Regions from separate parts of the Glutamicibacter sp. 2E12 genome, predicted to be linked through region 4. Evidence: riboswitches for the same ligand, from Rfam matches in the RefSeq annotation. Region 4 holds a riboswitch; each other region holds the start of a gene.
The links. A riboswitch is a leader RNA that binds a small molecule or an ion and turns the genes downstream of it on or off. The one in region 4 is predicted to bind S-adenosylmethionine.

Region 1: it holds a riboswitch for S-adenosylmethionine, as region 4 does, so the genes downstream of both, ACP3TE_RS07430 (flavin reductase family protein) here and ACP3TE_RS04290 (hypothetical protein) in region 4, are expected to answer to the same signal.
Region 2: it holds a riboswitch for S-adenosylmethionine, as region 4 does, so the genes downstream of both, ACP3TE_RS05845 (methionine ABC transporter ATP-binding protein) here and ACP3TE_RS04290 (hypothetical protein) in region 4, are expected to answer to the same signal.
Region 3: it holds a riboswitch for S-adenosylmethionine, as region 4 does, so the genes downstream of both, ACP3TE_RS08200 (acyl-CoA dehydrogenase family protein) here and ACP3TE_RS04290 (hypothetical protein) in region 4, are expected to answer to the same signal.

Annotation. Positions count from the first base shown of each region.
Region 1 covers NZ_CP188297.1:1,581,821-1,585,023, forward strand. Annotated here, with positions in the region: gene ACP3TE_RS07425 (long-chain-fatty-acid--CoA ligase) at 1-1,037, opposite strand, end outside; SAM riboswitch class IV at 1,414-1,530, shown strand; gene ACP3TE_RS07430 (flavin reductase family protein) at 1,625-2,125, shown strand; gene ACP3TE_RS07435 (DUF4913 domain-containing protein) at 2,557-3,033, shown strand.
Region 2 covers NZ_CP188297.1:1,260,384-1,263,586, forward strand. Annotated here, with positions in the region: gene ACP3TE_RS05840 (methionine ABC transporter permease) at 1-455, opposite strand, end outside; gene ACP3TE_RS05845 (methionine ABC transporter ATP-binding protein) at 472-1,278, opposite strand; SAM riboswitch class I at 1,362-1,451, opposite strand; gene ACP3TE_RS05850 (NAD(P)H-binding protein) at 1,735-2,598, shown strand; gene ggt (gamma-glutamyltransferase) at 2,814-3,203, shown strand, end outside.
Region 3 covers NZ_CP188297.1:1,750,949-1,754,151, forward strand. Annotated here, with positions in the region: gene ACP3TE_RS08190 (GntP family permease) at 1-878, shown strand, start outside; gene ACP3TE_RS08195 (hypothetical protein) at 954-1,328, opposite strand; SAM riboswitch class I at 1,603-1,693, shown strand; gene ACP3TE_RS08200 (acyl-CoA dehydrogenase family protein) at 1,744-2,970, shown strand; gene ACP3TE_RS08205 (acyl-CoA dehydrogenase family protein) at 2,999-3,203, shown strand, end outside.
Region 4 covers NZ_CP188297.1:942,516-945,718, reverse strand. Annotated here, with positions in the region: gene ACP3TE_RS04300 (LOG family protein) at 1-485, shown strand, start outside; gene ACP3TE_RS04295 (VIT1/CCC1 transporter family protein) at 549-1,652, opposite strand; gene ACP3TE_RS04290 (hypothetical protein) at 1,707-1,973, opposite strand; SAM riboswitch class IV at 1,990-2,103, opposite strand; gene ACP3TE_RS04285 (DinB family protein) at 2,171-2,758, opposite strand; gene ACP3TE_RS04280 (helix-turn-helix domain-containing protein) at 2,895-3,203, shown strand, end outside.

The sequences.
Region 1 (3,203 bases), 640 kb from region 4:
GCGGCCCGGTCCGGGCCATCGAGGGCATCCCACTCATCCTGGTACTCGCACACCGTGTACGGTCCGTATACCTCGGTGAGGCCATATACATGGACTACCTCGATGCCCAGCTTCTGCAGCTTGGAGATGATTGCCGGGGACGGGGGAGCTCCTGCGGTGGTGATGCGCAGTGGCGCATCGAGCTGGTGGGCGCGGGTGGAGTCGGCGATGATGGAGCAGACGGTCGGAGCGCCGCACAAGTGGGTGGTTCCAAGATCCTCGATGGCATCCCAAACGGAATCTTCGCGCACGCCGCGCAGGCACAGGTGCGTTCCTCCCGCTGCGGTGACGGCCCATGGAGTGCACCAGCCGTTGCAGTGGAACATCGGCAGGGTCCACAAGTAGCGGGTCTTGGCGGTGAAGCCCTGGTGGTGCGCTTCGCCCAACGAGTTCAGGTAGCTGCCGCGGTGCGAGTAGAGCACGCCCTTCGGCTTGCCGGTGGTGCCCGACGTGTAATTGAGAGTGATCGGAGCCCGCTCATCGGCGATGGCGTAGGGAAGTCTTTCATCCGAGGCTTGTGCGATTAGCTCGTCCAAGGTGGCGTCCACGGGCACGTCCGGACGTTCTCCGGCGTACTGGTCATCGGCGATCTCGATGAGCGCCTCCAGCGTTGGGTTCTCGCGGCGCAGGGTCTTCGTGTTCTCCAACAGCTCTGTGTCGGCAAGCATCAGCTTGGCAGCAGAATGATCAATGATGTATTGCAGCTCGTGGGCCGAGAGTCGGGTGTTCAGGGCAACGAGGACTGCGCCTGCCAGCGGTACGGCGTAATGCGCCATGAGCATTTCGGGAGTATTCGGTGCCAGCACGGCCACGCGGTCGCCCGGCTCAATGCGAGCCTTCAGCGCCTGGGCAAAGCGGTGCACCCGTGCTTCGAATTCTTCATAGGAGAAGCTGCGAGTTCCATGGATGACGGCGGTCTTCTTCGGATAGGCCTCGGCTGTGCGTTCCAAGAAACGCAGTGGGGTCAATTCTGAATGGTTTGCCTGAATCTCTACCATGGTGTGGCTATTCCTCAATCGTCATCGATGGTTACGGAGAACAATAAGCAGGAGTGTGACTCAATGCACTCCATGACCAATAGTGGCATGAACCTCAGCGTCATGCCGGGAAACCAAGTTTCATTACGGTGGGCGGTAGGGAATTCGCGCCAGGGCCCCGAGCCCAGGGGAGGAGTTAGTGTTCTGCCGAATCAAGAGCGGCGGAAGCCTGCTGCGATCATGGGGCCGAAGCGTTCAAGAAGCGCGGCGTATGGCGAATAAAAGACTGCCCAAGGACTTCTGGCGGGGCCTTGGATCGAATATTGCGTCGAATATTGCGATTTGCGAAGTGAAATGTTTGACGGCTGTTCGTCATGAGCCATATCGTTTTAAACAGAATCAAGAGCATCAGCTATAAGCCCTGGCTTGCTGATCGGCAACCCTCTCAACGGTAGTGGGGTGCTCCAGGTGAGGATTCGGTTCCACACAAAATGTGCTGGAACAAGTACCGCACACGGCGCGGAACTTCAGCCCAAGCGGCTTCGAGTAACGAGAAGCCAATGCTTGCAGGCTACTGCGCGGTGGGCAAGACCCAAAGGAATCGAGCCATGTCATTGAATCTTGAACTTGACCCGTTGACCCTGCGCAAGGTTTTCGCTCAGCATCCATCAGGGGTAGCCGCCCTCTGTGCAGAACTGGATGGCGTGAAGACCGGAATTGTCGCTTCATCGTTTACCGTGGGAGTTTCCCTTGAACCTGCACTGGTGATGTTCGCCGTGCAGAAGTCCTCGAACACTTGGCCAAAGCTGCGCGAAGCTGGCCGCATTGGCGTCTCAGTGCTGAGCGAACGCAATGATGGTGTCTGCGCTCAGATTGCGTCGAAAAATGGCGACCGGTTCCGCGGAATCGATACCTATTCCTCGGATCAGGGCGCGCTCTTCGTCAACGACTCCACGTTGTGGCTGGAGACTTCGATCTACAACGAGGTCGAAGCGGGGGATCACTGGGTAGTCCTGATGGAAGTCCACGGGCACCGCACCTCCGAGCACTCGCCACAGATCTTCCATGATTCGCGGTTCCATTCGCTGCCGATTCCTGAGCTCGTATAAGCGCTTCGCATCTTCCAAAGCTCCGGCCAGATCAAATCATCGATCTGGCCGGAGCTTTTTGAATTCCGGTTAGGCGGGTTGAGCCGTTCCCCGCAGCCCTCGACACCGGCAATGCCCGTTCTCTCTCGCCACCCTGAAGACGTGGCAAGATGGCTGGCAATCTCATGGCCTGCCATCTTGGGCCAGCTGCCCCAGGCATTTGGCGATAACCTCGTCATCAAAGTATCTGTCGCGAGAAACCTTGAACTCGCCATATCCGCCACCCGCCTGGGCTGTCGAACAGAACCGCGCAGGTAGCTCATGGATCCTCGCTGCACGCTGGACCGGCCTCGGTTCGTAAGCAAATCAATAACGTGGCCACGGCCGCGGTTGATGAAGCCCTAACTGAGGAGCTCTTGGAATCCCTCAGGCAGCGAGCTGTCCAGGCGGCCGTGGCCGCCGTGACCGAACAGGTGGAGGCCAACGAGGCAGCCGAAGAAGCCCAAGACGACGAGGGCGAGGCTGAACCGGAGGAAACCCTTTACTACGGTTCCGTTGATGAGTTTGTCCGTGAGTACCTGCGCAATGTCTATCGCCGGGCGATCAACGGCCGGTCGCGGGTCTGGGCTGCCCGGTGGTGGGAATATGACGAGGCAGTGATCCGTCTGGAAGCGCTGTGGCGTTCCTGGGAACATCTGCGCATGGACCCCAGCACCGGCATGAGCGTGTGGTGGCGTGACCACGCGGACCACCATATGGCGGTCTTGCTGGACCCGGATGGGCCGTTTTCCTCGGCAGCGGACACCGACGAAAACAAGTCCAAAAAAGGGCAGCCGTTGCCTTATGCAGCGCCGCCGGAGGGCTTGTTCCCTGACCAACGTCAAATCCACCTTCCAGTTGTTGAACCTCCAAAAAAATATTTATTCTAGTGGGTAAGTTTCTTTGATATAGTAACTACGACTGATCAGAGACGGATCTTGTAGTCGATCTTGACTTCGGTCGTGCAAAGCTCCTGCGCATCAATTTTCAGCGCCAAATCTCATTTGGCGAATGGAACTTGGAAGTTAGGAGCAATAACTCAGGGCATGTGAAAATGCGA
Region 2 (3,203 bases), 320 kb from region 4:
CCCCGGGTGGCGCCCATGGCCTGTGCTGCTTCGACAACGCCATTGCCAAGCTGGCTGATGTTCTGCTCCACGAACCGGGCGAAATAGGGGATCGCGTTGATGGTCAGCGGAACGATAACCGCCGCGGTGCCAATGGTAGTTCCCACAACGAATCGGGTGAACGGGATGATGGCGATCAGCAGGATGAGGAATGGGAAGGAACGGATTGTATTGACCAGCCCGTCAACGATTCGGTGCAGTCGCGGACGTGGGCGCAAACCGTTGGGAGACATCGAGTAAAGCCAAATGCCCAGCGGGGTTCCCAGGAGAATCGCGATCGGGATGGAAACCAGCAGCATCGCAAAGGTCTGCGCCATGGCGACCCAGATTTCCGGGGCAAGTTCGATGATGCGGTCAAAACTGAAAGCTGCTGCGTTGCCGTTGCTCGTGGCTAGCACTACTGACGTGAAATTCATTGGTAATCCAGGTTCTCTATACGCGGGCTACGGTGGCAGCGACGGCTTGGTCCTGCTTTGGCTGGCGGTTAAGCGTGAGTTCGTCACTGATCAGGTAGCGGCCGATTGGCGTCACTGGTTCAAAGCCTGGTTCTCGCAACGAACTCAGGGCGAACTCTTCAACTACCGCTCCGTCTTCCATGACCGAAACCTTGTCGGCAATGGCCTTAATAACGTTCATCTCGTGGGTGACGATGACTGTGGTGATGCCAAGGCTGGCGTTGATGTCACTGAGGTATTGCAGCACCGACGTTGTCGTTCTAGGATCCACGGCACTGGTTGGCTCATCGCACAGCAGGACCTTGGGCTCGGTGACCAGCGCGCGGGCAATGGCGATGCGCTGTTTCTGGCCGCCCGAAAGCTGTCCTGGATAGGCGGCAGCCTTGTCAGCGAGGTCCACTATGGACAGCGCTTCCAGCGCACGTTCACGGCGTTGCTTTTTCGGAACACCAGCGAACTTCAGATTCAGCTCGACGTTCTGTTGCGCGGTGCGATTGTTCAGCAGGTTGAAGTGCTGGAAGATCATCCCGATCTCATGACGCTGCTTTCGCAGGTCTCCTTCACTGAGCCCGGTCAGTTCGACGCCATCCACGATGACCTGGCCCGACGTGGGACGCTGCAGCAAATTGATATTGCGCAATAGCGTTGACTTTCCTGCACCGGAAAATCCGATAATTCCATGGATGGTTCCGGCCTGGATTTCCAGCGAGACATCCTTGACGGCCGTGAATTGATCTTGGCCCTTGCCGAAGGCGGTCGTTACGTTTTCAAGACGAATCATCATCGCTCCCTTGGTGCTTGGTTATGCGGAGCGCACTTCGCGAAAATCATCTGCGTTCCACAGATTTTCCGTCGCGAAGTGAAAGTACTCCATCGGTTCTGGCTGTAGCACCGCTCCCTCTCGGGTGGTTGCTGCGACGTCGTTGAGCCAGATCTCTCAGTCGCTCTGGATGGTGTGCGTTCGGTTGTACGAGCCGAACAATTCAAGTCTGGAGTCCACGCCCGCAGGCCGGCAAACGTTACTTCAATCGGCGTCATCAAGTCATAGTCCGGACGGATCCACGCTGAAATCACGCAATAATCCACGTAGCAATCTGACACATTTCGCTACTTCCCCTCTTTGTGACGAAAGCCTTGCAGTTTCTGCCCATCTCTCGCTGGCTTGTGCCAGCAATCTTGGGTGGGGAATTCAGCGATGCCTACGGTGGTTGTAGCAGATGCAGACCAACGAGAGGACCCCATGAAGATCGCAATTACCGGTGCCACCGGACAGCTTGGAAATCTAGTCATCGACGCGCTGCTGGCGCGCGGGGCGAATGCCGGTGATCTGGTCGCCATTGGCCGCTCCGAGCAGAAGCTGGAACCACTGGCAGGCAAAGGCCTGGAAACCCGCGTTGCCGATTACAACGCCCAGCCAACTCTCGTGTCCGCACTCGAAGGCATAGACAAGCTGCTGCTGATTTCGGCCAGCGAGGTGGGCCAGCGCGTTGCCCAGCATGAGAACGTCATCAACGCGGCCAAGCACGTGGATGTCTCGCTGATCGCCTACACCTCAATTGCCAACGCCCTGTCCGGCGGCATGAAGCTCGCCGACGAGCACATCGCCACCGAACGGCTGCTGGCCGGATCCGGCATCGACTACGTGCTGTTGCGCAATGGATGGTACATCGAGAACTACACCGACCAGCTGATGGGCTACCTCAACAGCGGCACGGTGCTCGGTGCCGCCGGCGATGGCAAGATCAGCGCTGCCGCCCGTGCAGACTATGCGGATGCCGCTGCGGCCGTGCTGCTTTCCGAGGAGGACCAGAACGGCAGGATCTACGAGCTGGGCAGCGATAAGCCATTCACCCTCGCCCAGCTTGCTGGCGCGGTTGGCGCTGCCGCCGGCCAGGACATCGCCTACCAGGAAATGGATCCAGGGCAACTGGAAAAGATCTACGCTGATGCCGGCGTCCCCGGACCGTTCGCGCACATCCTCGTCGATACCGACATGCGCATTCGAGAAGGAGCGCTGGAAGTGGACTCCGGGGAGCTGGCTCAGCTGATCGGCCGCGCCCCGGCTTCCTTGGGCAAAGTCATCAAGGACAACCTGGACAAGTAGCCCAGGTGCACTAGGGTTCCAGCGGGCAGGCATTGGCGGCGATCGAGGCCGCGGTGCCTGCCCGCCGCTTTAACGCGTCACAACCCGGAATATTCGCGCGGCAATGCCGAAATTGCCGCGCAAACCCATGGTGCTGCGTGTCACAACCGCGCGGCGAGTTCCCGCTCCCGTAAATTTGCGCATACTTCATCCCCACCTGCAGAGGAGATCAAAGCATGCCACGAGTACGTTTAAGATCAGTTGCCTGCGCGGCAGCCATCGCCTTGGGCCTGGGAGCTTTCTCAGCGCTTCCGGCGAGCGCCGAACCACGGCACACCCAGAAGGACCCGACCGCCATCGGCACTGGAGGCGCAGTCTCGTCGGTCGATCCGGAAGCCACCGCTGCCGGCATCGAAATCCTGCGCAAGGGAGGCAACGCTGTCGATGCGGCTGTGGCAACCGCGGCGGCACTGGGCGTCACCGAACCCTATAGCGCAGGCATTGGCGGCGGCGGATACTTCATGCACTACGATGCGAAGTCGGGCAAGGTCAGCACCATCGACGGCCGCGAAACCGCCCCGGCAGGCATTGGGCATGATGCCTTCATCGATCCTGGAACCGGCGAA
Region 3 (3,203 bases), 810 kb from region 4:
TGGCCGCAGCCGAAAGCATCGGCATTGCCGATAACCTGGGCTTGATCATCGCAGTCGGATTGCCCGTTGCGGCCATCTCGGCACTTGCCGGCTTGGCCTACGCCAGCCGCTTCAACAAGTCCCAATGGACCCCGTTGCCAAGCGACGACCACAATGACATCTCCGAACTCGACTATGAGCAGCTGCGTGCAAGCTTCGGAAAATTGCCCAGCCCGGCGCTAGCCTTCATGCCGATCCTGGTTCCGCTGGTGCTGATCTGTGCCGCATCCATTGCGAAGCTGCCCTCGCACCCGATTGGCGAAGGCGCTGCCCTGGAAATCCTTTCCTTCCTGGGGACGCCAGTTATTGCGCTGATCTTCGGCTTGATCTCATCGACTTTTCTTTTGAGCGGTGGCAGCAAGCTGGCGGTCTTCAATGAGCAGATGAACGAAGCTGTACGCACCGCTGCTCCGATCTTGCTGATCACCGGTGCCGGCGCCGGCTTCGGCGCGGTCCTGGCCGCGTCGGATCTGACCACGATTCTTTCGGATTCACTCAGCGGACTGGGCTTGGGCCTGGCTGTGCCATTCCTGATCGCCGCTGCATTGAAGTCCGCCCAGGGCTCGTCCACCGTCTCAATGGTGACCACTTCCGCGCTGGTCGCTCCGATGCTCGGCTCCCTGGGCTTGGGTTCGGAGCTGGGCATGGTGCTATCCGTATTGGCAGTAGGCGCCGGTGCGATGGTTGTCTCGCACGCCAACGACTCCTACTTCTGGGTCGTCTCGCAGCTCAGCCGCATTCCGGTGATCACCGCCTACAAGACCCTGAGCGTGGCTACCGCCATCCAGGGCACCGCGGGTTTCCTGACTGTACTGGTCCTGGGAGCCGTACTGCTTTAGCAGCACGCCTTCCAAGAAAGCAACGGATCGCGCCATCGGCAGATGGCGCGATCCGTTGCTTTAAGCAGTGCTGGATTAGCCCAGGCCTGCCGCCGGGAAGCTCCGCGCGGCCTTATTCGCTGTGGCAGTCGAGATCACCAGCAACGCGATGGCGGCCAGGTAGCCGGCTCCGGTCGCGGCGAAGGCGAAACCGAATTGGCCCAGCAGGCAGAGAACTGCTGCGCTGGCCAATGCCGCCCAACCGGCCCAGGAAGCCGCGGCAAGCAGGGGCGCAGCCTGCTGATGCCCGGCGAGCCAGGCCCCATCGCTGGCCAAGGTGTGGCGCGTCTTGATGCCGATCGCCGCATTGCGAGCGAGCTTCCGGTCCCGTGCCATCGGGGCGAGGAACGCTGCGACCAGCGTTATGCTCAGCAACCCGAACATGAAGGCAATCACGCCTGCTGGATCCACTTGCCGCCTCTTCTGCCGATTGATCTTGAATGGCCATTCAATGCGGTCGCATGGAAGTGCCCTGATCCACGCTGTGTTCCCAATCGATGCCTAGGGGAACGCCTTTGAAATCCAGTTCCAGCATGCCAATTGCGTCATGCGAAGGTCATATGACGTCTTATCCGCCCGTTTTCCGGCAGGGCGAAGGCGCGAAGATGACGTATTTTGTCCTGCTGTTCCTCCGCATGACAGCGCCCTTCCCGAGGACCTGCCAGTAATGCTTGACTCGGAGCACAACCCATCCAGAGCGGCTGAGAGGCCTGGCTCCGAGACGCCGCAGCAAGCCTGCACTCCGCAGGTAGTGCTAACGCCAGGTTCGATGGATCCGCAGATTTTCTGCATCCTTCGGAATCCATAGCCCAAGAGGAGAACGAAGATGACTGTACTGGATACCCAATTGCCGCGCGTGCCCTACACCGGCACTGCTGATGAAGCTGAACTGGCTCATTGGCGCGACGTCGCCCAGCAAGTAGCTGACAAGCTGGCGGCTGACGCGCTCGAACGCGACCGAAAGAACGCCCAGCCTTTCGCCGAAGTGCAGCTGCTGCGCGAAGCCGGGTTGCTCAATCTCTTGGTGCCTGCAGAATTCGGCGGAGCCGGAGCCCATTGGGAAGCGGCTTTCGAAGCGGTCCGCATACTGGCCGCAGCTGATGGCTCCATCTCGCAGTTGCTGGCTTACCACTACATCAACCAGTCCGGCATTGCGTTCTACGCCCCAGCAGAAGCGCAAGGGGCATGGTGGCAGCGCACCGTGGAAGGTGGCTGGCTCTGGGGCGATTCGGTGAATCCAGTTGATCCGGATTTGACGCTGAGCGCCGAAGGGGACGGCTACCGACTGAATGGAGCCAAGCGATTCTCCACGGGTTCCGGTGTTGGCGAGGTCATCGTCATCAACGCGCTGGTCCAGGGCGGAGAATACGACGGGCAGATTCTCGCGTTGGTTCTGCCACGCGATATCGATGGCTTGGAAATCGTTGACGACTGGGACTACCTGGGACAGCGGCTGAGCGCGTCGAATTCCTTGAAGTTCCACAACGTGCGGCTCGAAGCAGGGGACTTGCTGGGATTCGTCACCGATGAACCGGTCTCCACCCTGCTTACCCCCGGTATCCAGTTGGCCTTCGCCAACTTCTACCTGGGCATCGCCCAGGGAGCACTGGAGCGCGGCAAGCAGATCTTGCTGGGCCGCAAGAACGCCTGGCTGTTCTCGCAGGCAGAGACCTACTCGCAGGACCCGATCTTCCAGCGCACCGTCGGAGAGCTCAAAGCCCGCACTGCAGCAGTGGCGGCGCTGACCGAGAAGCTGGGCCGGAAATTCGATGCCCTGCTCTCGAAGGCCGGGGAAGTCACCCAGCCCGAACGAGCGGCGTTGGCCGTGGAAATTGCTGAAGCCAAGGTGGTCTCCACTGAGGTGGGAGTGGATGTGGCGAACCGGATCTTCGAGGTGACCGGTTCATCTTCGACTGCGAACTCGGTGGGTCTGGACCTGTACTGGCGCAATGTGCGCACCCATTCGCTGCACGACCCAGTGGACTACAAGAAGATCGAGGTCGGCGCCTACTTCCTGCGCGGAGAGTCCCAGCCGCTCTCGCTGTACACCTAAGAAAACTTCTCCCGGATTGGACTGAACGATGACTGTACTTGCAACTGGCAATCGACTCGCAGGCCTCAAAAACCGCTTCGCACCGCTCTTCGCGCGCATTGCGCAGGGTGCAGCTGAACGCGACCGCACCGGCGAATTGCCCTTCCAGCAGGTCGCGGACCTGGCCGCTGCCGGCTTTGGCGCGGTTCGGGTCCCGGAATCGCACGGGGGTGCCGGTGCTACGCTGCCCGAAC
Region 4 (3,203 bases):
AAGCGCCAGATGCGATCCATCAGCGCACCGGCTGGGCGAGAACTGCGCTGATGGTCAAGGAGCGTTTCCCGAGCCAGCGGCAGTCCCTGGGCGTGCCAACCTGGTTCTACGGCCACGAGCCGCCGAATCTGTTTGCCACCCAGATTGCCAAGTTCTTCACCAATTCCATTCGTGAAGCGATTTTGCTGGAGCAGTCCAACGGCGGGCTGGTAGTTCTGCCCGGGGCCGCCGGCACGGTGCAGGAAATCTTCCAGGATGCCTGCGAAAACTACTACGCTACCGGTGCTCGCGTGGTGCCGATGGTGCTGATCGGCAAGGACTATTGGACGAGGGATCTGCCTGCTTGGCCGCTGCTTCAGGCCCTGGCCAAGGACCGTGTCATGGAACAGAAGATTGCTCTGGTGGAAACCGCCGAAGAAGCGATGGAGTTCATCCAGAGCATGCAAACCCTGCGCCGGCGTACCCGGCGGCCGGAGAACAGCTAGAGCACGGCATGGAAAATGCCGGTACAGCCAAAGCTGTACCGGCATTCGAATCGCAGCAGGCTGCTATCCGATGCTGACGTCGAAGATCAGGCCCAAGCAGTAGGTGATGGCCGCTGCGCCCCAGCCGATGGCTAGCTGGCGCAGGCCGCGCTTGAGCGGGGAGGCACCGGAAAGCAGTCCCACGATCCCTCCGGTGATCATCAGGGCCACGCCTACCAGGACTACCGAGACGAGGATCGCGGTCATGCCGGAGAGCCCAAGGATATAAGGCAGGATCGGCACGACCGCGCCGGAAGCGAAAAGGATGAACGAGGTGGCCGCCGCGCCGGTGGCCGACCCCAGTTCCTGGTGCTCCTTCTCGAGTTCTTCGCCGCGGCCTTCCGGGTTCAACGAGAAGTCGGGGTTGCAATCGCAGGTGAACAGGCCCATGCGTTCTGCGGCCCGGTGCGCTGCATCTTCATCGCTCATTCCGCGGGCCTTGTAGATCAGCACCAGCTCGTTGGCGTCCAGATCGAGGTTCGGGGCGGCGGTTAGCGTGACCTGGGTTGGTCGCGAGGCGGTCAGCAGCTCGCGCTGGGAACGCACCGAGACGTATTCGCCAGCTGCCATGGACAGTGCGCCGGCCAGCAAACCGGCAACACCGGAGAACAGCACGAAGGTCGCTGAAACACCGGTCGCACCGATACCCATGATCAACGCCAGGTTGGAAACCAGCCCGTCGTTGGCGCCGAAGACCGCAGCGCGGAAGTTGCCCGAAAGGCGCGCACGGCCTGCTGTAGCCAGCGCCCGGACGACCTCTTCGTGGACCTGTTCGTCGGCCGCCATCTGCGCGGTGGCGTCCTTGTCGTCGCGGTAGGGCGAACTGCTTTCGGAGCGCTGGGCCATGGCCAGCACGAAGACCGAACCGAAATGCAATGCCAGGAAGCGCAGCATGGTGCGTCGCAGCGACGGGCGGACTTCCTTGAAATGCTCGCCGAGCAGGACGCGCCAGTGGGATTCGTGGCGGGCTTCCGCCTCTGCAAGGCCCAGCAGGATTTGCCGTTCTTGACCGGTTTTCTTTTCCGCGAGGGCCCGGTAGATGGAGCCTTCGGCGACTTCATCTGCGAGATACTTGCGCCATCGCTGGATCTGCGCTTTGGTAGGTTCGGTTTCTGGGTGCTGTGGCATCGCGACGATGACCCTCCTGGAACATGGATTTTCCAATGAAACCCGTGGATCGGATCAACCACCCAGTTTAGTCAGGGCTCCTGCACTTGGGAATTTGGCAAGGCTAAAAGCAATTCGCTTGCCCGCGGGATCTCCGGCTACCGGCAGCACCAGCTGCAATTCAGAAGTGGCCGGATCATAGGTCGGCCGGCGGGCGCAACGGGCAATGAGCTGTTCAAGCCTGAGCGGATCTGCAACGTAGCGGGTGCGCCAGCGGCCTTCGGCCTTGAACTGCACTTGGCCGGTCTGGCGGTCGATGACGGGCAGAATCGGATATGCCATGGGACGTCAACTCTCTTGCGAGCTCTTGCCCGTGCACCTGTTGATGCGCGGACCGCTTCCTCATCCGAACCACCCATGAACTTGGGGTTGGTGCGCGGCCAGTCGGAGCTTGGCGCCGCGTCTCGTGAAGCAACATTTCCGATGGTACCGCCGGTGGCAGGGCGCGGTGAAGTCCGAATGCGTAATATGACTGCGGCTCAGCTGCCCGGGGCAAAGGCATTGGCCAGTTGCTGCAGCTTCTCGCGTTGTTCGGCCCATTGCCCCGCGGTGTAGCCGGGCAGCAGATCCAGTTGCGCGGTCCAGCCAGCACGGCCATCGAGCTGCTCGCGAATAATGTCCAAATGCCCTGCATGGCGGGAGGTCTCGGCGAGCGCATGGATGAGCAGGTGATCCAATGTGGTATTCCCGGCTGGCCCCCACCACGGTACCTCTACGGGGCTGACCAGGGGCAGGGTGCTGATGGCCTCATCGGCGAAGGCGATGGCTTTCCGATAGAGGCCGATCAGCTGTTGCGCGCGCATGTCTGCTGGCGGAAGGAAATCCGCGTCGGGATCATGCGGAGCTATGAACTCGCGAACGTAGCGGTCATTGGCCTTGCGCTTGAGGCAGGTGCCGAAATATTCGTATTCATTGATCGCCAAATGGTGTAGTACACCCAGGATATGGGTGCCCGTAGGGGTGAGCGGGGTGCGGGCCAGGTGCTCGGCGAGGCCTTCTGCCTTGAAGATCGCATTCTCGCGTGCGTCGTTCAGGTACCCGCAGAGCTTGTCCTTGGTGCTGTCCATGGACAGAGTCTAGTGACCGTGGTGGGTCCGCGGTAGGGGCGCCGTGTGTTTACCATTGGTAAACTTGCCCCGCAGGCCTTGAAGCCAAAGTGGTTGCGGTTGTAGTTGCTGCAAAAAACGTCGATGGAGCCAAACGATGAAAACCTTGCCAGTTGAACCAACCGGTGCTGCGATCAACATCGGTGCGAGGCTGCGCGGGGTGCGCCAGACCCAGCGCATGACCATTGACCAGGTCGCCGAGCTATCCGGACTGACCAAAGGTTTCCTCTCACGTGTCGAGCGCGACCTGACCAGCCCTTCGGTTTCGACCCTTTTGCGGTTGTGCGAAGTGCTGGGCATGGAAGTAGGTACCCTCTTCGAGGTTCCAGAAACGAAACTGGTCCGCCTGGAGCAGGCTCCCCGTGTTTCCCTGGGCGGCGACGGCATCACGGAGCAGCTGGTTACG